DNA from 2 places in the Rhizobium sp. TRM96647 genome. Region 2 is predicted to be linked to the other one. Evidence: predicted binding sites of a transcription regulator. Region 2 holds the regulator's gene; the other holds the start of a gene.
The links. Region 2 encodes LexA, which represses DNA repair genes until DNA is damaged. Its sites were predicted from a motif close to TGTTCNNNNTGTGTTCNG; they were not measured.
Positions count from the first base shown of each region.

Region 1: a site for LexA is predicted at 5,974-5,991, ahead of dnaE (DNA polymerase III subunit alpha). Genes of this name have one in related genera too.

Region 1 covers NZ_JAOXHF010000008.1:183,445-194,769, forward strand. The annotation lists gene OCK02_RS16570 (TrkH family potassium uptake protein) at 1-1,285, shown strand, start outside; gene OCK02_RS16575 (hypothetical protein) at 1,403-1,987, shown strand; tRNA gene OCK02_RS16580 (tRNA-Leu) at 2,030-2,114, opposite strand; gene dnaE (DNA polymerase III subunit alpha) at 2,193-5,693, opposite strand; gene OCK02_RS16590 (FG-GAP repeat protein) at 6,111-6,692, shown strand; gene OCK02_RS16595 (ABC transporter ATP-binding protein) at 6,755-7,441, opposite strand; gene OCK02_RS16600 (lipoprotein-releasing ABC transporter permease subunit) at 7,451-8,758, opposite strand; gene proS (proline--tRNA ligase) at 8,968-10,296, opposite strand; gene OCK02_RS16610 (DUF1467 family protein) at 10,908-11,177, opposite strand.
Region 2 covers NZ_JAOXHF010000007.1:295,204-306,528, reverse strand. The annotation lists gene tmk (dTMP kinase) at 1-46, opposite strand, end outside; gene OCK02_RS15615 (D-alanyl-D-alanine carboxypeptidase family protein) at 187-1,347, opposite strand; gene OCK02_RS15610 (septal ring lytic transglycosylase RlpA family protein) at 1,698-2,705, opposite strand; gene OCK02_RS15605 (DUF992 domain-containing protein) at 3,222-3,755, shown strand; tRNA gene OCK02_RS15600 (tRNA-Ser) at 3,916-4,005, opposite strand; gene lexA (transcriptional repressor LexA) at 4,249-4,959, shown strand; gene OCK02_RS15590 (ComEC/Rec2 family competence protein) at 4,953-7,523, opposite strand; gene gltA (citrate synthase) at 7,826-9,115, shown strand; gene lpxB (lipid-A-disaccharide synthase) at 9,149-10,333, opposite strand; gene OCK02_RS15575 (LpxI family protein) at 10,330-11,208, opposite strand; gene lpxA (acyl-ACP--UDP-N-acetylglucosamine O-acyltransferase) at 11,214-11,325, opposite strand, start outside.

The DNA of each region.
Region 1 (11,325 bases), on a different contig from region 2:
GGCGGCGACGCGCGCCGGCCCGCCGCCCTTCAACAAGAAGATGGGCTTCCTTGTCGTCAACCTGCTCTGGCTGGTCTGCTGCCTGATCGGCGCCATCCCGTTCTGGATGTCGTCGCTGAAGTTGGATTTCGCCGAGGCCGTCTTCGAATCGGTCTCCGCCGTCACCACCACCGGCTCCACCATCATCGTCGGGCTGGACCATGCGCCGCCCGGCATCCTGATGTGGCGGTCGCTGCTGCACTGGCTCGGCGGCATCGGCATCCTTGCGCTCGGGCTGTTCATCATGCCCTATCTGCGCGTCGGCGGGCTGTCCTTCTTCAAGCTGGAATCCTCCGACAGCGGCGACAAGCCGTTTGCCCGCATGGCGGTCTATACCCGCGCCTTCATCCTGATCTACGTCTTCCTCACCGTCGTCTGCGCCATCGCCTACAATGCGCTCGGCATGAATCGCTTCGACGCGATCAACCACGCGATGTCGACGGTGGCGACCGGCGGGCTTTCGACCCACGACGCTTCCTTCGGCTACTACGACAGCCTGCCCTTGCTGTGGGCGGCGTCGTTCTTCATGACGCTCAGCAGCCTGCCGTTCTCGATCCTGATCCTGTTCATCGTGCGCGGGCGGCTGGACACGCTGAAGGACCCGCAGATCATCGTCTTCGTCGGCTATGTCGTCTTCTTCGCGGTCGCCGCCAGCCTCTACCAGCGGCTGGAAAACGGCGTGGCCTTCCACGAGGCGCTGGCGCATGCCTTCTTCACCGTCACCTCGATCCTGTCGACCACGGGCTTTGCCAGCGACGACTATACGAGCTGGGGCCATTTCATCGTGGTGCTCGCCTTCATCGCCACCTTCATGGGCGGCTGCTCCGGCTCGACCGCCGGCGGCATCAAGGCCTACCGCATCATCATCCTGTTCAATTTCGTCCGCTCCGGCCTCTACCGGCTCATCTATCCGAACGGCATCCATGCCGTACGCTACGGTCCCATCACGGTGGACGCGGACGTGCAGCGCAACGTCTTCCTGTTCTTCATCTCCTATATGATGATCTGCTTTGCCGGCGGCCTGTTTCTCGGGTTGATGGGCTATGACGCGCTGACCGCGATCTCGGCCTCGGCGACCGCCCTTTCCAACGTCGGCCCCGGCGTCACGCCGTCGATCGGCCCGGCCGGCACCTTCGCCGGCATGAGCGACCCGGCCCTCTATCTCCTGTCCTTCCTGATGCTGCTCGGCCGTCTCGAGGTCCTGACCGTGCTCGTCATCCTGACCCCACTGTTCTGGAAGAGCTGAAACGGTACCGGATCCGCCTTCAGGCCCGGTTTCGGGCCTGTGCCTTGCCGGCGCTTGACTGCCCGCCGGCATCTGCGCATCCTTCCGCCACGATCCGAGGGAGGAAGAATGCCCGCAATGTCCCCTTTGCCCGCATCGACGTTTGCCGCCGTCTTCAGCCTCCTCTCCCTGCCGGCCGCGGCCGGCCCGCTGGTCGATGCCGCCACCAAGGCGGAGCAGATGGCGACGTCCGGCAATCCCGTCGGCGCGCATGAGGCGATGCGCGAGGCCTACGGCGCCTTCTCGTCGGGCCTGCCGTTTTCGATCGGCAAGGCCACCTTCGTCACCGAGCCGCCGGAAGGCTACGGCATGTACACGCCGCGCCCGAACGCCGTCTACAAGACCGGCGAGCCGCTGATCTCCTATGTCGAGCCGGTCGGGCTGTCCTGGCGGCCGGTCGATGGTGGCAAGGTGGAGGCGCAGTTCACCGTCGACCTGGAACTCCTGAACGCCAAGGGCGAGACGCTGGCGGAGAAGAAGGCCTTCGGTTCCTTCACCTATCGCGGCTTCATGCGCAACCAGGAGATCTTCGCCAAGCTCACGCTCACCCTCAGCGCCGAAGGCCCGCCACAGGGTGACTACGTCGTCCGCTACCGCTTCCGCGACGCCATCAGCGGCGCGGTGGCGCTGTCGGACCAGAAGTTCTCGATTTCGCCGCAGTAGGCGGAGGGGACGAGAGCGGCGTGCGCCGGCATGGCAGGCAGGTGGTGCGGACGACGGGGGTCGAACCCGTACGGATCACTCCGAGGGATTTTAAGTCCCTTGCGTCTACCAGTTTCGCCACGTCCGCCTGTGATCGTCGGTAACCGACAGGGCGGGTGCAATCAAGGGGCTGCCGCGGTTTTGCGCAGATTGCCGGTGGGTGCGCTCACACCATCTCGACATCGATGACGCCCGGGGCGGAGCGCAGGGCGGCGGCGATCTCGGGCGAGATGCGGTAGCGCTCGCCGAGTTCCACCTCGATCTCGCGCTCGCCATTGTCCTTGATGACGATGAAGGAGACGAGGCCGTCGCCCCTGGCGTTCAGGTGGGCGGCGATGGAGCGCAAGGGACCCGAATCGCGGACGAAGACGCGCAGCGCCTTCTGCTGCTGCAGCGCTTCCTCTTCCAGGGACCGCAGCGTCTGGATCCTCAGCCCGATGCCTTCCGGGCGCTCTTCCGCCTGCACCGTCATCACCAGCGACTTTCCCGGCTCCAGCAGGTCGCGGTACTGGTGCAGCATCTCGGAAAACAGCACCGCCTCGAACTGGCCGGAGGCATCGGAGAAGGCGACGATGCCCATCTTGTTGCCGGTGCGGGTCTTGCGCTCCTGCTTGGAGGTGACCGTGCCGGCCAGGCGGCCGGCGGTCGCCCCCTGCTTCACGGCGACGGCGAAATCGGCGAAATTCTGGACGCGCATCTTGGCGAGCATGGCGTTGTAGGTGTCGAGCGGGTGGGCGGAGAGATAGAAGCCGAGCACCTGGAACTCGCGGTGCAGCTTCTCGGACGCCAGCCAGGGCGCGTAGGAGGGGAACGAGATCACCTCCGGCCCGGTCGCAGCCCCTGCCCCAAACATGTCGCTCTGGCCACTGGTCTTGTTCTCCTGCGCCCGCTGGGCATAGCCGATGAGCCGGTCGAGGCCGGCGATCAGGGCTGCGCGGTCGTGGCCGAAGCCATCGAAGGCGCCGGCGCAGATCAGGCTTTCGAAGGTGCGGCGGTTGACGAGCTTCGGGTCGATCCTGAGGCAGAAATCCTCCAGGCTCTCAAACGGCCGGTCGCCGCGCACCTCGACGATATGGTGGACCGCGGCCTCGCCGACGCCCTTGATGGCGGCGAGCGCGTAATAGATCTTCTTCTCGCCGGTCTCGAAATGGGCATAGGAGGTCTGAATCGACGGCGGAACGACGGTGATGCCGAGCCGACCGGCGTCCTGGCGGAAATCGTTCAGCTTGTCGGAGTTGGCCATGTCGTAGGTCATCGACGCGGCGAGGAACTCGACCGGATAATGCGCCTTCAGATAGGCCGTCTGGTAGGAGACGATGGCGTAGGCGGCCGCGTGGCTCTTGTTGAAGCCGTAGTTGGCGAACTTGGCGAGCAGTTCGAAGATGTTCTTCGCCTGCGGCTTGGAGACCCCGTTCTTGACGGCGCCATCGACAAAGCGCTCGCTCTGCTGGTCCATCTCGGCCTTGATCTTCTTGCCCATGGCGCGGCGCAGAAGGTCGGCTTCCCCGAGCGAATATCCGGACAGTACCTGGGCGATCTGCATCACCTGTTCCTGGTAGACGATGACACCCTGCGTTTCCTTCAGCAGGTAGTCGATGGAGGGATGGACCGATTCGATCTCCTCCTCCCCGTGCTTGCGGGCGTTGTAGGTCGGGATGTTCTCCATCGGGCCCGGACGGTAGAGCGCGACGAGCGCGATGATGTCCTCGATGCAGTCGGGCCGCATGCCGATCAGCGCCTTGCGCATGCCGGCACTTTCCACCTGGAACACGCCCACCGTCTCGCCGCGCGAGAGCATCTCGTAGGTGAGCCGGTCGTCGAGCGGCAGGCTCTCCAGCGCGACCTCGATGTCGCGCTTGCGGATGAAGTCGACTGCGGTCTTCAGCACCGTCAGCGTCTTCAGGCCGAGGAAGTCGAACTTCACCAGCCCCGCCTGCTCGACCCATTTCATGTTGAACTGGGTCACCGGCATGTCGGAGCGCGGATCGCGGTACATCGGCACCAGTTGCGACAGCGGCCTGTCGCCGATGACGATGCCGGCGGCATGGGTCGAAGCGTGGCGGTAGAGGCCCTCGATCTTCTGGGCGATATCGAGCAGGCGGCCGACGACCGGCTCCTTTTCCGCCTCCTCCAGAAGCTTCGGCTCCTCCTCGATCGCCTTGGAGAGCGGCGTCGGATTGGCCGGGTTGTTCGGCACCAGCTTGCAGATCTTGTCGACCTGGCCGTAGGGCATCTCGAGCACGCGGCCGACGTCGCGCAAGGCCGCGCGCGCCTGCAGCGAACCGAAGGTGATGATCTGCGCCACCTGCTCGCGGCCGTACTTGCGCTGGACGTAGCGGATCACTTCCTCGCGGCGGTCCTGGCAGAAATCGATGTCGAAGTCCGGCATCGAGACGCGCTCGGGATTGAGGAAGCGCTCGAACAGCAGCGAGAAGCGGAGCGGATCGACGTCGGTGATCGTCAGCGCATAGGCGACGAGCGAACCCGCCCCCGAACCACGCCCCGGCCCGACCGGGATGTTCTGCTGCTTGGCCCACTTGATGAAGTCGGCGACGATCAGGAAGTAGCCCGGAAACTTCATCCGCTCGATTACGCCCAGCTCGAAATCCAGCCGTTCGCGGTAGTCCTGTTCGCTGTAGCCCGGCGACAGGCCGAGTGCGGCCATGCGCCCTTCGAGCCCTTCGACGGCCTGGCGGCGCAATTCCGCCGCCTCGGCGCGCTCGGCCTCCTCCGCGTCGTCGGTGGCGCCGGTGAAGCGCGGCAGGATAGGCGCGCGCGTCTTCAGGACGAAGGAGCAGCGCTTCGCGATCTCGACGGTGTTCTCCAGCGCTTCCGGCAGATCGGCGAACAGCGCCGCCATGGCCGAACGGCTCTTCAGGTAGTGGTCGGGCGAAAGCCGGAAACGGTTGTCGTCCGACACCATCGCATTGTGGGCGACCGCCATCAGGGCGTCATGCGCCTCATATTCCTCCGGCGTCGGAAAGAACGGCTCGTTCGTCGCCACCAGCGGCAGATCGTGCCGATAGGCCAGATCGATCATCCGTCGCTCGTGCTTGCGGTCATAGTCCGCGTGCCGCTGCAGTTCGACATAGAGCCGGTCGCCGAACAGGCGCTTCAGTTCCAGAAGCCGCGCCTCGGCGGCCGCCGGCTGGCCCGCGGAAAGCGCCATGTCGACCGGGCCGGACGAGGCGCCGGTCAGCGCTATCAGGCCGTCCGTCCCCTCCTCCAGCCACGAGCGCATGAGGTGCACCGAATGGCCGCTGCCCTCGCCGCCGAGATAGGCGCGGCTGACGAGATCCATCAGGCGGGCATAGCCGGCGTCGGTCGCGACCAGGATGACGATCGACGGCAGTTTGGCCAGCGCCTGCGACGGACCGCGACGCTCGCCCTCGCCCTCGTCTTCCATGTCGATCGACAGTTGGCAGCCGATCAGCGGCTGGATGCCGTCGCCCACGGCCTTCTGGGAGAATTCGAGCGCGGCAAACAGGTTGTTGGTGTCGGTGATCGCAATCGCCGGCTGGCTGTCGGAGACGGCCTTGCCGAGGATCTTCTTGATCGGCAGCGCGCCTTCCAGCAGCGAATAGGCCGAATGGACACGCAGATGGACGAACTGGACGCCGCCCCCCGCCGAATGTCCGCCCGTGTCTCCCGCAACCGCCTGCGCCATCTTTGCCACTCCATTTCAGAGGCGCAAGGATAAGCGGATTCGGGTCGCGGAAGTCCAGTCAAACATTTCCGCCACTCCCCTTATCCCCGCAATGGGTTCCCGCACACTGATGCGAGATCATTGACGCGAGATCATTGCGGATGCGGAGCGATACGGTCGGCGGTCGCGGAGGTTACAGGCCGAGAGCGAGGACGGACAGGCTCGCAACGAACATGGCAATGGAGGTAAAGGCGGCGAGTTCACGCATGAAATCGGTCATTTGACGTCTCCAATCTGTTTATGTTTTTATTTTGTTCTATTTTTGTTCTTGCGTCAACCCCGGATTTTGCAATAGCCGTTCCGGCACGGCGGGCGCGAACGCTGGACTGTCCTCGAGGCATTTCCTATTCTCCGGGCGCACCGAACAGGGAAACGCGCATGACGAGGACCGCACTGCCGCTCGCCCTCGCCGTCCTGCTGCCGGCAGCGGCAACGGCAGGCGACTTCCCCGCCGACCGGATCACGGCGGCGGCGGTCGGAGACTGGAACCGGGATGGGGTGCAGGACCTCGCCGTGATCGCAAGGCCGCCGGATGGCAGCGACGACGACAGCGGCGTCTACATCTATCTCGCCGACGACGGTGCGTCGCGGTTGTCGCTGAAGGCCTCGGCGCCGAACTGGATCTGGGGCAGCAGCACCGTCTACGGACAGGAGGCGGGCGTGGCCGCTCTTGCGAACGGCTCGATCGAGCTCACCTCGCAGAACAGCGCGATCGGGCGCGACCGCTGGGAGCAGCGCGTTACCATTGCCTATCGCGATTCCCGGTTCGTCGTCGCCGGCTACACCTATTCCGCCTACGACACGCTCGATCCGAACCACACCGAAAGCTGCGACCTGAACGTGCTGACCGGCAAGGGAATCGCGAACGGCAAGCCGGTCGCGACCGAGGGCGCGCAGGTCGCATTCGAGGACTGGCGCGACGAGATCGGGCGGAAGGCCTGCGGGCTGGCGCAAGAATAGCCGAATTCGGGCGCGGCGGACCGAACCGGCCGGACCGGACCGCGAAGAGCCGCGACCGCGGCTCACTGCATATCGCGCACCTTGCCGTCCTCGATGGTCACGCGGCGGTCCATCAGCGAGGCGATCTCGTGGTTGTGGGTAGCGATCAGCGCGGCCAGCCCCGACTGGCGCACCAGCGCCTGCAACGCCTCGAACACGTAGCCGGCCGTCTCGGGGTCGAGATTGCCGGTCGGCTCGTCGGCCAGAAGCAGCATCGGCGCATTGGCAACGGCTCGGGCGATCGCCACGCGCTGCTGCTCGCCGCCGGAGAGCTCCGAGGGGCGGTGGTCGCCGCGATGGCCGATGCGCATGTAGTCGAGCAGTTGCCTCGCCCGTTCGCGGGCCTCCGGCTTGGAAAGGCCGGCGATCAGTTGCGGCATCATGATGTTCTCCAGCGCCGAGAACTCCGGCAGGAGATGATGGAACTGGTAGACGAAGCCGATCTCGTTGCGGCGGATCGCCGTGCGCTCCTCGTCGCCCAGCCCGGCGCAGGCATGGCCGTTGACGACGACGTCGCCGGCATCGGGCCGCTCCAGCAGGCCGGCGACGTGCAAGAGCGTCGACTTGCCGGTGCCCGAAGGCGCCACGAGCGCGACGATCTCGCCGCTGCGCAGGGTGAAGTCCGCGCCCTTGAGGATCGACAGCACCGTCTCGCCCTGGCCATAGTGGCGATCGACGCCGGTCAACTTGAGTGCCACGCGCGCGTTCATCGGTCGGTCCTATTCATACCGCAGGGCCTGCACGGGATCGAGCTTGGAGGCGCGCCATGCGGGGAAGATCGTGGCCAGGAAGGACAGCGCCAGCGCCATGACGACGATCGAGACCGTCTCGCCGAAATTCATGTCCGCAGGAAGCTGGCTGAGGAAATAGAGTTCCGGATCGAACAGGGTCTGGCCGGAAAGCCAGGAAAAGAACTGGCGGATCGATTCGACGTTGAGGCAGACGACGACGCCGAGCAGCACGCCGGCGATCGTCCCGACCGTGCCGATCGCGGCCCCGGTCATGAAGAAGATGCGCATGATCGAGCCGGAGCTGGCGCCCATGGTGCGCAGGATGGCGATGTCGCTGCCCTTGTCCTTCACCAGCATGATCAGCCCGGAGATGATGTTCAGCGCGGCGACGAGCACGATCAGCGTCAGGATCATGAACATCACGTTCCGCTCGACCTCGAGCGCGGAGAAGAAGGTGCGGTTCCGCTGGCGCCAGTCGGTGATGTAGATCTGTCGCTCGGCGGCGGCCTCCAGCGGCTGGCGGAGCGCGTCGACCGCATCGGGATTGTCGACGAACAGCTCGATCGACTGCACCAGGCCTTCGGCGTTGAAATAGAGCTGGGCCTCCTCCAGCGGCATGTAGATGATCGTGGCGTCGTATTCCGACATGCCGATCTCGAAGACCGCGGACACGGTGTAGCTCTTGACGCGCGGATTGACGCCGAGCGGGGTCACGTCGCCCTCGGGCGCCACCAGCGTGATCTGGTCGCCGGCGGAAATGCCGAGCTGCTCGGCCATGCGCGCGCCGATCGCAAGGCCGTCGCCGGCGGCAAAACCGACCATGTCGCCGGCCTTGATGTGGTCGGAGACGGTCTTGAGCCTGGTGAAGTCATCGGCGCGGATGCCGCGGACGAGCGCTCCGGTTCCAGCACCGCCGGCGCCGGAGGCGAGCGTCTGGCCCTCCACCAGCGGGATCGCCAGCTTGACGCCCGGCACCTTCGAGAAGCGCTCGGCCAGGTCCGCGTAGTTGTCGAAGGGCCCGTCGATCGGCTGGACGATCATGTGACCGTTGATGCCGAGAATGCGCGAGATCAGTTCGGTGCGAAACCCGTTCATCACTGCCATGACGATGATCAGCGTGGCGACGCCGAGCATGATGCCGATGAAGGAGAAGCCGGCGATGACGGAGATGAACGCTTCCTTGCGCCGCGAGCGGAGGTAGCGCCATGCAACCATGCGTTCGAAGCCGGAAAACGGGCGGCTTGCGGGCGCCGCTTTCGCCTCGACCACGGTGCCCTCGCCCGTCGCTTCCGCCATGATACCTCCGGTCCTGTCGCCACCGAAGCCCGCGCCCGGCGGACGCGATTCGGCAGCATCTCGAATCTGCGCCTGATGCTACTGCATAATCGCCGAAACCGGAATCGATTTGCGGGTAAAATTATGCAGTGGAATTAGGGCGTTACGGTGATGGCGGAATGTTGATTCCGCCCCCGTCGCGCACTTGCCCGGCCCCGGCCCGCCTGACCTCAGCCGGCCGACGTCAGGCGCGCGATCGCGGCGTCGATCGTCAGCGTCTCGCGCTCGCCGGTCTTGCGGTCCTTGACCTCGACCTCGCCGGCTGCGACCGAGCGCGGCCCAACGACGACCTGGAACGGCGCGCCGATCAGGTCTGCGGTGGCGAACTTCGTGCCCGCGCGCTCGTCCTTGTCGTCGAGGAGCACGTCGACGCCCGCCTTCAGAAGCGCGCCGTAGATCGTCTCGCTCGCCGCGTCGCAGGCCGCGTCGCCCGCCTTCATGTTGATCACCACCACCTCGAAGGGAGCGACCGCCTTCGGCCAGATGATGCCGTTCTCGTCGTGCGAGGCCTCGATGATCGCCGGCACGAGCCGGGTCGGGCCGATGCCGTAGGACCCCATATGGACCGCGTGCTCCTTGCCGTCCGGTCCCTGGACCTTGGCGCCCATCGCCTCGGAATACTTCGTGCCGAAATAGAAGATGTGGCCGACCTCGATGCCGCGGGCGGACAGGCGCTCGCCCTCGGGGATCGCTGCGAAAGCGGCCTCGTCGTGCATTTCGGAGGTGGCCGCGTAACGCGACGTCCACTTGTCGAAGATCGCCTTCAGGCCGGCGACGTCGTCGAAATTCGTGTCCTCGCCGGGAATATCGAAGCCGAGGAAATCCTTGTGGCAGTACACTTCGGATTCGCCGGTATCGGCCAGGATGATGAACTCGTGGCTGAGGTTGCCGCCGATCGGGCCGGTATCGGCGCGCATGGGAATCGCGCGCAGGCCGAGGCGCGTGAACGTGCGCAGGTAGGCGGCGAACATGCGGTTATAGGCGTGCTCCGCCCCCTCGCGGTTGAGGTCGAAGGAATAGGCGTCCTTCATCAGGAACTCGCGCGAGCGCATGGTGCCGAAGCGCGGACGGATCTCGTCGCGGAACTTCAGCTGGATATGGTAGAGGTTCAGCGGCAGGTCCTTGTAGGACTTGACGTAGGAGCGGAAGACGTCGGTGATCATCTCCTCGTTGGTCGGGCCGTAGAGCATGGCGCGGTCCTGGCGGTCCTTGATGCGCAGCATCTCCTTGCCATAGGCGTCGTAGCGCCCGCTCTCCTGCCAGAGCTCGGCCGACTGCAGGGTCGGCATGATGAGTTCGACCGCGCCCGAGCGGTTCTGTTCTTCGCGGATAACGGCGTTGACCTTGTCCAGCACGCGCTTGCCGAGCGGCAGCCAGGTATAGATGCCGGCCGACTGCTGCTTGATCATCCCGGCGCGAAGCATCAGCCGATGCGAGACGATTTCCGCCTCCTTGGGATTTTCCTTGAGGATGGGCATGAAGAAGCGGGAAAGACGCATGGCGGGGTTCCAAAGAGACAGGTTTCGCCTAGCCGTGGATTCGGGCGAAATGACGTTGAATTCGGAGCGTTCATAGACGCTTCACCGGCGGAAGTGAACCCGGACGCACCGTGCTTCGACGAAATCGTCCGAATGCCGGATCGCGCGGGAGATCGGGAACGGGGCCCGGAAAGCGGGGGATGACAATAACGTGAATGGCGATTATAAAGTCAACGGAAAAAATTTCTCCAAGTGTAACAAATATGCAAAAAATCAGATGACAACGCCCAACCTTTGAGCTAGTTTCAGGCCACAAAACAGGCAGGAAGTACAAATTCTTGCCAATTTCGCGGTCAAGTCTTGGGAGGATCAGATCTTGGCGCGCCTAGCCGCTGCCACCGGAAACGGGCAAAGATCACGCGATACTTTAAAAACAAGGCTTTCAGCCTTGTTTTTTTTTGCCTTTGGCAATTGCCAGCCTTCCCTTACAGATTTTGTATGACAAATACACGACAGCGGCGATGCGACAAACCTACGCATGGCGGCGCCGTCCCGCCGCTTGACCAATCATCCGCTCGCCCGGCGCCGAAGTGAACGCCAGCGTGCACAAGCTCTTCAGAAAAACGAATGTATCAGTCGAAGTTCGGGAAGAACTGCGGGATGGCGTCGAAGCCGTAGCCGAGTTTCACCGACAGCACATACCAGGCGGCATGGACGGCGGCGGCGGCGAGCGTGGTGACGAGAAGGACGCGCCAGATCCTGAAGCGCGCCGGCGCGCTCTCGACGCTACCCGGGACGACCTCGTTCTCCTCGGCCTGGGTGCGCAGGCCGAACGGCAGCACGGCAAAGAGCGTCACCCACCAGATGATGAAATAGACGGCGAAGAGCGAAAACAGCGTCATGTCCGATACCCGATGGCGCGGGCCCGCGAGCCACTGCGCAAGACTTTGATGGCATAGCACCGGTCACGGCCGATGCGAGGGCGGCGGCCCTTGCCGCGCGACTGCCGCCATGGCTTCTTACCCCCATGGCCGCGGCAATTCAAATCCG
Region 2 (11,325 bases):
TCCCCGCCCCCTCACCGCCCTCGAACGTTATGAACAAACCGGCCAAACCGACCTCTTCCCACTCCGGCGCACCGGCATCGTCCGGCCCTTCGGGACCGATTCCGCCCACTACTAGCGCATATCCTTCAAAACCGAAAACGCATTCGCGGGGATGCCGGCACGGCACCGCCGCCCGCGCAACCGGCCTCAAAGCCAGAAGAACAGCAGTTCCTGGAGCGCATCGAGCGCACGGCTGGAGAGTGTTCCGACCTCGACGCTTGCCGCCGTCTGCAGCGGCACCTCTCGCAGGAAGCGGTCGCCGTTCCAGATCCGCAATACGCCGACCTGTTGGCCCGGCGCGACCGGCGCCTGCAGCGGCCAGGCATAGACCACGCGCGCCGACAGCCGCTCCTTGTTGTCGACCGGCAGCAGGACCTCGACATCGCCGGGCGTTACCAGCGGGACGGTGTGGACGCTGCCGCCATAGACGCTGGCCTCCGCAATGGTGTCGCCGGCCTTGAAGAGCGTCTTCGACCCGAACGCCGTCATGCCCCAGTCGATCATCCGCCGGGCCTCGTCGATCCGCTCCTTCTCGCTGGCAATCCCGGCCAGCGCCAGATACAACCGGCGGCCGTCGCGCTGCACCGACGCCAGAAGGCCGTAGCCGCTGTCCTCGGCAAAGCCGAGCACCAGCCCGTCGACGCCGATGTTCATGCCGACCAGCGGGTTCCGGTTGCGCTGCCGGATCTTGTTCCACTCGAATTCCGGCTCGGAATAGTAGCGGTAGTATTCCGGATAGGTGTCCCTCAGATGGCGCCCGAGTGTCACGAGATCCTGCATGCTGACCTTGTTGCCCGGGTCCGGCAGGCCGGTGGCGTTGGCAAAGTGCGATTGCGAAAGCCCCAGCGCCCTCGCCTCCTCGTTCATCCGTGCGGCAAAGGCTGCCTCCGAGCCGGCCATGCCTTCGGCCAGGATGATGCAGGCATCATTGGCGGCCTGCACGGCGACGCCGCGGATCAGGTCCTGCACCGAAACCTGCGACTTCAACGCTGCGAACATCGTCGCCGTGCGCGACGGCGCCCCGCCGGTCCGCCAGGCGTGTTCGGACACCGAATAGGTCGTCTCGAGCGCGATCTCGCCCGCCCGCAACGCCTTGAAGACGACGGCCAGCGTCATCGCCTTGGCCAGCGAAGCTGACGTGACCGGCTCGCCTTCCTTGCGCGAAAAGAGGATCGTCCCCGTCCCGGAATCGATCAGGTAGGCCTGCCTGGCCTTGGTATCGAAGGCACCGGAGAGCTGTGACTGTGACCAGGCGGTCGATGTCAGGATCAGCGAGAGGACGAGGACGGCGATCGATCGGAAGGACATGGAGACTCCGGCATTTGTCCTAAAGTCCTACACATCCATCCGTTCGGCAAGCAACCGTCCGGGCGTTTGTCTCACGGGATTTATACCAACCTGCAGTGATATTGACCGATTGCGTGGGACCGCCTGCGGTCATCCGGCGAGGAGCATACCGCAGAGCGATGCCTCAGCATCGGTCGAGGATTGCGACGCTGCCGGTGGCCGACAGACGGCCCACCCGGAGGGCCGGGCGCTTTTGGACTGCGGACGGCGTCGAAAATCCTCGCCGGACCGAGAGGTCCGACTGCGGTTTCCTCCTGGCCGCAGGCCAAAATCGCTCCGGCGCAATCGGTCAATATCAGTGCAGGTTGGTATTAGTCGCTGCCGGAGAGCAGCACGAGCGAGCCGTCCTGACGCAGGACGGCATCGAAGGCCTCGACCGATCCGCCGGCGGCCGGGGTTTCGGCATAGGCGGCCGCAAAGCTCGCCCCGTCTCCATGGCGCGGCACGAAATCCGGACGTTCGCCGGGGATCGGGCCGATCTCCGGCAACATGGCGAACCCGTCCATCGCGGAAAACGCCGCACTGGCCGGCGCCTGCTCCGCCAGCGCCGTCATGGCCGAACCCGCCTCGCCCGCGCTTGCCCGCTCGGCAAAGGTCGGGATCGCCGGCAGGCTGTCCGCCATCGGTGCCGCCGAGGCGACCATCACGCCGGTCGCAATCTGGCCGCCCGGATCGACCGCGGGAACGCGCGATCCCTTCGGCACGTAGGAAGCCATCAGATAGGGCATGTCGTGGCCGTCGAGCCGGGCCTTGCCGACATACTGGACACGAACCTTGGCGGTTCCCTTGCCCTTGACGTCCAGCATCTCCGCCGTCTTGGAGGACACGTCGATGATCCGGCCATGCGAATAGGGCCCGCGGTCGTTTACCCGCACGATGACGGAGGTGCCGTTCTCGAGATTGGTGACGCGGGCATAGCTCGGCAGCGGGAAGGTCGGATGGGCGGCGGAGAGATGGTACTTGTCGTAGATTTCGCCATTGGCCGTCTTGCGGCCGTGGAAGGCAGAGCCATACCAGGAGGCGAGCCCGACCTTGTCGTAGTCAGGATCCTCCTGCGGCTTGTACCACTTGCCGCGCACCTTGTAGGGCTTGCCGACCTGATAGCGTCCGCCCCCCTTGGGGACCGCCTGCCCTTCCTGGACGACGCGCGGGCTGGCCTTCACGCCGTATTCGGACTCGGCGAAATATTCCTTGCTCCGACCCGCCTTCTTCGCCGTCTCGCTCGTTGTGTTGCAGCTCGCCAGGCCGGCGCAGACGACCGGAATGGCGACGAGCCGGAAAGCAGTGCGCGCGCCCGCCGAGAAGAAACCGAAATTCATATGTCCCACGCCGCTCGTGTCCCTGACGCCACCGTTCGCGATCGTCTGTCCTGCGATCGCCCCCTCGATAGCGCTCCGTTCAAAACATAATATTAATCATGACCTCAAAATGGCGAAAATGCGGTTCTCCCCGCGCGGAAACGGCGCAACAGAAGAACTAAACTTCCGCATGGTTAATGAAGGGATAATTCAGGGGCGCCCTGCCACCTCTCCTTCCTTCTACTTCATGGCCGGCCGAACCATGCCGGCAAGGTCTTTACGATCCACTTCGAAGTCCCGCGGATAGACGCACCGCTGCCACCCGATATCTGGTTTTCCGGCAACGATCCGAGGATTGTTGATGGCGGAAGGGCAAGCTGCCTATGCCGTTGAATCGCCTCATTGAAGGCCGAACCCATGGGCCGACGGATTCGTCATTGTGGAACCTCGGCAACGGACAGGTGTTCCTGAAGGCCAACCGAGCGACCACGAGAAGGAGGGCGCGTCGATGAGCGCGCCCGAAACAGGAGAAAGCATATGAAAAAGACCTTTGCCATTGCAGTGATGACCACGGCAGTCGCGGCGTCCGGCCTGACGGCCGCCCGTGCCGCCGACATGGTGCCCGCACCGGAAGCGCCTGTGGTCGCCCGCTCGGAGGCGCGCGACGGCGTCCGCATCGGCTATCTCGACTGCCGGATCGGCGGCGGCGCCGGCTATGTGCTCGGCTCCGCCAAGGAAGTCGATTGCGCCTTCGTCACCACGATGGGCAGCGAACCGGTCGATCACTACCAGGGCCAGATCCGCAAGCTCGGCGTCGACCTCGGCTTCACCACGCAGGGCCGCCTCGTCTGGGCGGTGCTCGCGCCGACCGCCGGCTACCACCAGGGCTCGCTCGGCGGCGTCTACCAGGGCGCCACGGCGGAAGCGACCGTCGGCGCCGGCGTCGGCGCCAACATCCTCGTCGGCGGCACCTCCGGCTCCATCCACCTGCAGACCGTCAGCCTGACCGGCCAGATCGGCCTCAACATCGCAGCGACCGGCACGTCGATGACGCTGAACTCGGTCAACTGACACCCATGTTCCCGGGCGCCCTGCCATCCCGGCGGGGCGTCTACCTCCGCCTCGCGCCTCGCTATTCAGCCATCAGGGAAGCCCGGACGTTTGCGCCACAGACGTTCCGAGATGAAGACTGAAGAGCAAGCGGGAGACAAGGAATGAATTTTGCGGCAGATGGCGGAAGAGGTGGGATTCGAACCCACGGTACGGTTTCCCGCACGCCGGTTTTCAAGACCGGTTCCTTAAACCACTCGGACACTCTTCCAACAAGCTGCGCAACCATATCCTGCTGCATCAGCCGTCTTGTGCACCCGCGCCGGGGCACGGCGCTTTATAGCCGTTCATGGCAGGCCGTCAACGTGTTCAGTCGCATCCGGCACAGGTCAACCCGTGCCCTTGGCAGCCCACATTCATTGCCGACCTTCACGGAATTTTAGCCACTTGCGGAACACAAATGGAACAGATAGTGTTTGTTCCGTATTTGTTTCACGATTCTGGGTGACGAGCCATGCTGACCCGCAAGCAACAGGAACTGCTTCTGTTCATCCACGAGCGGATGAAGGAAACGGGGATACCGCCGTCATTCGACGAGATGAAGGATGCGCTCGACCTGGCGTCGAAATCCGGCATCCATCGGCTCATCACCGCGCTCGAGGAGCGCGGCTTCATCCGCAGGCTGCCCAATCGCGCCCGCGCGCTCGAGGTCATCAAGCTGCCGGAGGCCTATTCGCCGAGCCTCAAGGCGCGGCGCGGCTTCTCGCCATCGGTGATCGAGGGCAGCCTCGGCAAGGAAAAGCCTGCGCCGGAACGGCCGCAGGCTCCGGCGTCCGAGAGCTCGGTCGCCGTGCCGGTGATGGGCCGGATCGCTGCCGGCGTGCCGATTTCCGCCATCCAGAACAACACCCACGATATCTCCGTGCCGGCGGAAATGCTGGGCGGCGGCGAGCACTATGCGCTGGAGGTCAGGGGTGATTCGATGATCGAGGCGGGCATTCTCGACGGCGACACGGTGATCATCCGCAATGCCGGGACGGCCAACCCCGGCGACATTGTCGTGGCCCTCGTCGACGACGAGGAGGCAACGCTGAAGCGCTTCCGCCGCAAGGGCGCCTCGATCGCGCTGGAGGCTGCCAACCCGGCCTACGAGACCCGGATTTTCGGCCCCGACCGCGTCAAGATCCAGGGCAAGCTGGTCGGGCTCATTCGTCGCTATCATTGAGCTTCGGCATCGTCTTCCGGATCCTGGAAGCGGTCATCCCGGAAACTGTCTGTGCGCCAGTCGTAGAGGCGATGCCGGTTCCAGGGGCGATGAAGCTGGACGACCGCCTGCGTTGTGATGATGCCGTGCCCTGTCGCGACGGTATCGTTTGCCGGTGCCATCTCCAGGGCGCCGGTGAGGCGAAGGCTGTGTGCACTGATCAACCGGGCTCCGCTGGCGCAGCCGCCCTCGCGGCGATGGCGGGGGGCGACGACGATATCGGCACTGTCGCACGCGGCTCCCAGATGGGCCGGATCCTCCAGCCAGACCACCCGCCAGTCCGCAGCGGTGACGCCGACGCACCACGCCTGCCGGCGGCAGGCGAATCGCTTCTGCCGGGCGGCCAGGGTGAAGTCCGCGGCGAGTGCTTCCTTCGCGGCGCCGGTGTTGACATGATACGTCCCGGTTCCCTGCGAGACGGAAGATAAGACCGGACGGGGCAGCGCTGCATGCGACGGGGCCGCTTGTCCGTCACCCGCACGCCCGGCCGTGCCCCTTCGCCGTTCGGTCGTTGACCGCGCCGGGCTTCCCCGATCGCTCTCCCCGCCGCCCAGCATCAACGGCGCCATATGGTCCTCGAAGCGCAGGGCATAGCGCCACTGGTCGTAGATAAAACCGGGCGGCCGCCTGCGATTGGTGGCGGCCGTGCGACCGTCGACGAGCGCCACCAGCGCGCCGTCTTCGGAGACCAGCAACTGCGGTGCGGGCCGTGCCGGCGCAAGGGCCGCCACGGCGACGCCGGCGGCAAGGGGCAGGACGGCGAGCGCGGCGAGCCGCGTCCTGAACAGGCAGGCGAGCCCTCCGCCCGCAGCCAGAAGCGCGAAGGCAAGCGGCGAAAGGCGGCCGGTGACGATCTCGCCGCCCCATCCCGAGACCCAGTTCGCCATGACGATCATGGCTTCGATGCCTTTGCACATGATCGTCAGCGCAAGCCCTTCGAGCCCCAGCGGCATCAGCAGCATGGCGATCACCCCCATCGGCATGACGACAAAGGAGATGACCGGCATGGCCAGGAGATTGCCGGCAAGGCCGTAGGCCGGGATCCGGTGGAAATGGCCGAGGGAATAGACCAGCGTTGCCAGCCCGCCGATGACCGACGACAGGAGGAGCCCGGCCGTAAAGCCGGACGCGTGCTGCATCAGCCGCAGTCCGCCGGCGGACGGCCCCGTGCGGGAGACACCGCGGTCCCGCCATGCCGCATAGCCGGCCACCAGCCCGAGCGTCGCCGCATAGGACATCTGGAAGCCCGGTCCGGTAACGGCAGAGGGCGTGACAGCCAGCAGGACGATCGCCGACAGGGCGATGTTGCGCAGGCTGATGGCGGTGCGGTCGACCAGTACGGCCACAAGCATGACGACGATCATCAGCCAGGAGCGGACCGCCGACACGGCGCCGCCGGAAATCAGGATGTAGAGGGTCACGGTCACCAGCCCGCCGGCGGCTGCGAATTTCTTGATCGGGTATCGTTCCGCCGCCCCCGGCAGCAGCGACAGGGCCAGCCGCGCACCGACGAGAAACGTGCCGGCGGCCAGCACCATGTTCAGGCCGGAGATCGCCAGCACATGCGCGAGCCCTGCCCGGCGCAGCGCCTCGACCGTATCCGGGCTGATCCCCCGCTGCTCGGCCGTGACGAGGGCGGCCGCGATGGCACCCGCGTCGCCGCCGATCTGGTCGCGGATCCGTGCCGTCAGCGCGCCGCGCCACGCCGCGACGGTCTCGCGCGCATGCGCAAGCCAGGAGACGTCACTGGCCGCCTCACTCAGCACGACCGCGGCAGGTTTGCCATAGAAGTAGCCGATCGCGCCGGTGCCGGCGAAGTAGGCGTCAAAGGCGAAGTCGTTCAATCCCGGCAGGGCTGCGCCCGAGGGCGGGCTGAGGCGGGCGCGGCCCGAAATCCCGCCTCCGACCGCGATCGGCGCATGCGGGCTGCGCGCCACGAGGTTGACCACGTCCGGCGGCCGGCGCAGGGCTGGTTCGCGGGTGGCAAGGACGGCGACGCGGTAGCGCATCCGCCCGCGCTCGTCGGCCTCGCCGTAAAGTACCCTTCCGGTGATCGTCGTCGTCACCGGCTGGTCGAAGATCGCTGTCGACAACCGCGCCGTCTCGACGGCCGCGAGCGTCATCCCGGCGACGAACAGGAAGGCCGTGCGCGCCGCCACGGCAAGGAGACCGCTGCGATGCCGGGTCCAAAAGGCAAGGATCGCGCTCGCGGCGAGCAGGGCCGCGAGCAACAGCGGCGGCAGGTCGCGGGGAAGCGCGTACCATGCCCAGACCCCTGCCCCGAGCACGACGGGCACGAACAGGAACGGCGTCCCGTGGTCGCGCTCGCTCTGCCAGGCCGTCGCGAAAGACGCGCTTGCGAGCGTGAGGTTCCGGGACAGCCGCAGGGCCAGCGTTCGCCGGAAAACACCCCTTGGAAGCGTCGGAAAAGCCCTGGCAAACGTGGTCGCAGCCGGTGACGCCACGGAGGCTGTCTCCGGCACTGCGACACGGTGCTCGACCTCGCTGGCAGTCCCCCTTCCCATATGAACGATCCCGGCGGCAGACACCCCGATATTGCAACTTACGATTTTGCAAGGCAATCCCGATTCCGTGCCCGCATGACCGTCGTTTCCGGAAAGAATGCGCCCTCCATAATTATTCCGCCTCACCCATAAGTTGCTTGCAACTGGCGCGGAAGAGTAGATATTGCGATCCGGAATGTCGGATTTTGCATTGCACAACCATGCCTTTCGTCTTGCTTGGCAGGGCGTCGCAAATGGGTTAGCAAAGCGGCACCGCCGAGTTCGGGCACGCCCAGTGCCCTCATAAATCAATGGAGGTCCTCATGACGGGAAAGAGCGCGGACGTCACGATCAGTGACAAGACGGTGGAGTTGCCACTGCGAACGGGGACCATCGGGCCTTCGGTCATGGATATCGGCACGCTCTACAAGCAGACCGGCGCTTTCACCTACGACCCCGGCTTCACGTCCACGGCCTCCTGCGAATCCAAGATCACCTATATCGACGGTGACGAAGGCGTGTTGCTGCACCGCGGCTACCCCATCGAGCAACTGGCCGAGCACGGCGATTTTCTCGAGGTCTGCTACCTGCTGCTCTACGGCGAACTGCCCACCAAGGCGCAGAAGGACGACTTCGACTACCGCGTCACCCATCACACGATGGTGCACGAGCAGATGTCGCGCTTCTTCACCGGCTTCCGCCGCGATGCGCATCCGATGGCTGTAATGTGCGGTTGCGTCGGCGCGCTGTCGGCCTTCTATCACGACAGCACCGACATCACCGATCCGCACCAGCGCATGGTTGCATCGCTGCGCATGATCGCCAAGATGCCGACGATCGCCGCCATGGCCTACAAGTACCATATCGGCCAGCCCTTCGTTTATCCGAAGAACGATCTCGACTACGCCTCGAACTTCCTGCGCATGTGCTTCGCCGTGCCTTGCGAGGAATACGTCGTCAATCCGGTCCTGGCGCGCGCCATGGACCGCATCTTCATCCTGCACGCCGATCACGAGCAGAACGCGTCCACCTCGACGGTCCGCCTCGCCGGTTCGTCGGGCGCCAACCCGTTCGCCTGCATCGCCGCGGGCATCGCTTGCCTGTGGGGCCCCGCCCATGGCGGCGCCAACGAGGCAGCGCTCAACATGCTGGCCGAGATCGGTTCGGTCGAACGCATCCCGGAATACGTCGCCCGCGCCAAGGACAAGAACGATCCGTTCCGCCTGATGGGCTTCGGCCACCGCGTCTACAAGAACTACGATCCGCGCGCGCGCATCATGCAGAAGACGACGCACGAGGTTCTGGGCGAGCTCGGCATCAAGGACGACCCAATGCTCGAAGTCGCGATGGAACTGGAGCGCATCGCGCTGACGGACGAATACTTCATCGAGAAGAAGCTCTACCCCAACATCGACTTCTATTCCGGCATCACGCTGAAGGCGCTCGGCTTCCCGACCACGATGTTCACCGTGCTGTTCGCCCTGGCCCGCACCGTCGGCTGGATTGCCCAGTGGAACGAGATGATCGAGGATCCCGAACAGCGCATCGGTCGTCCGCGCCAGCTCTATGTCGGCGAGCCGAAGCGGGACTACATCCCGGTTTCCAAGCGCTGAGACGGAAGCGACGGATACAGGAAGAAAGCCCGGTCAGAACAGGCCGGGCTTTTTCTCTTTCAGAAGGGCGAGGATCACATCGGCCGCCCTGTCGCCGGGGGCGCGCACCTCCTGCATGCGGTCGTGGACGAGATCGAAGCCCTCGACCATCGCCTGGCGCTGCAGAGTGGAATGGGAGAGCTGAACGGCCCAGCGGGCGAGGCAACCGGGGCGAACGGCCTCGTTCAGATACTCCGGGATCACGGCATAGTCGGCGATCAGGTTGGGCAGCGCCCCCGTCCAGGTCTTGATCTTTTTCGCCATCAGCCGCGCGATCCAGTCGACCTTGTAGCAGGAGACGACCGGCACCCGCGCCAGCGCCAGTTCGAGCAGGACGGTTCCGGACGCAGCGATGGCCACGTCCGCGTCCCGAAAGGCCGGCCACTTTTCAGACGCAGAAACTGTCACTGCGGGCTTTTCCGGCCAGTCGACCAGAAGGTCGCGAACCAGTGCCTCCTGCCGGGGAACGGTCGGCAGGCGGAACTCGAACGGTACGGGCCCGGCGGAGAGTTCGGCCATCACATCCTTGAAGGCCGGCAGCAACCGCGTGATTTCGCCGGCGCGCGAGCCGGGAAGAAGCAGGCAGACGCGCCGTTCGCCGCTTCCGAGCGGCGGCACCTTCTTCTGCAGTTGCGCCGCCCGCACCGCCCTCACCTCGGGATCGCCGGCGAGCCTGTGGCCGACATAGGTGGTCGGCGGCCCATTCAGGCGCTGCATCACGGCTGGCTCGAACGGCAGTACGGCAAGCACGTGGTCGACATAGGCGCGCATGCGCGGCGCGCGCTCCTCCTTCCACGCCCAGACGCTGGGGCAGACATAGTTGACTACCGGCAAATCCGGCAACTGCCTGCGGACCCGCCGGGCGACACGGTGAGTGAAATCGGGACTGTCGATGATGACGAGCAGGTCGGGCTTTTCGGCAACGATCGCCGCCGCCGTCTCGCGGATCCGCCGGAGCAGCTTCGGCAGCTTCGCCAGCACCTGCGAGAAACCCATGATCGACAGTTCGGAATAGTCGAAGAGGGATCTCAGGCCCTGCGCCTGCAGCGCCTCGCCGCCGACGCCGCAAAGGGTTATCTCACCTGGCCATTGCCGGCGCAGCGCTGCGATGAGATCGCCGCCGAGAAGATCGCCGGAAACCTCGCCGGCGATGATGCCGAGCTTGAGCGGGCGGGTCACGGGTGCGCTCCGCCGTCGCGCGGCAGGATGCCGGTGACGAAAAGGCCGGCGCGGTCGGCTTCCGCGATCAATGTCGTCCGGTCGAGCACCAGCGAACGGCCCGCCTCGCAGGCGATGCCCGCAAGCCCCGCTTCCGCCGCCCGCCGCACCGTGTCGACGCCAATCGACGGCAGGTCGGCGCGCCGGTCCTGCTCGGGCTTGCACAGCTTGACCAGCACGCCCTTGCGGCGGCGCGAGATGCGGCCTTCCTGTCTCAGGCTCGCCACCCGCTCCAGCATCAGATCGGTTCCCTCTGCCCCCTCAAGGGCAACCACCCGTCCACCGACGGCAACCGCCCCCTGCCCGACATCGAGCGCGCCGAGCGCCAGTGCAGCGGCGGAAGCGGCAGCGATATCGCGCATGGCCTCCTCGTCCGGCCGGATCGCGCCGACCGGCCCTTCGGTGGCCAGAAGTTCCGGTGCGATCTCGTCCGCGCCGACGACGCGCACGCCGTTCGCCTCGATCAGCCGGATCACCATCTTCAGCACCGTGTCGTCGCCGCCGTTCAAAAGCGTGCGCACGATGCCGGGCACCTGCATCAGCGTGCGGATGGTCGGCCGGATGTCGCGCCATTCCGGCCGGCGGCGGACCCAGCCGGAAAGAACCGCGCGATCGATGCCTTCGGTGGAGAAGATGCGGCTGATGCCGGCATAGTCGCCGACGCCGACGCCGGCATGGTCGAATTCAGACCAGTCCTGATCGGCCTCGTTGCTAAGCGCAAGAATGAAGGGATTTTCGCCGTGCAGCCTGGCGGCGCGCGCGACGTGGATCGGCAATTGCCCGCCGCCGGCGATGATGGCCAGCCGCTTTGCGCCCTCCGGCCGGCGCTCTGCCATGCCGGTCAGGCCTTGCCGCGGTTCGGCGAGGAGAGCGCGCGATCGCTGTCCGCTGCGATGAAATCGAGGATATGCATGACGGGAACGCAGTCCGCATAGTCCTCGCGAATGGCGGCC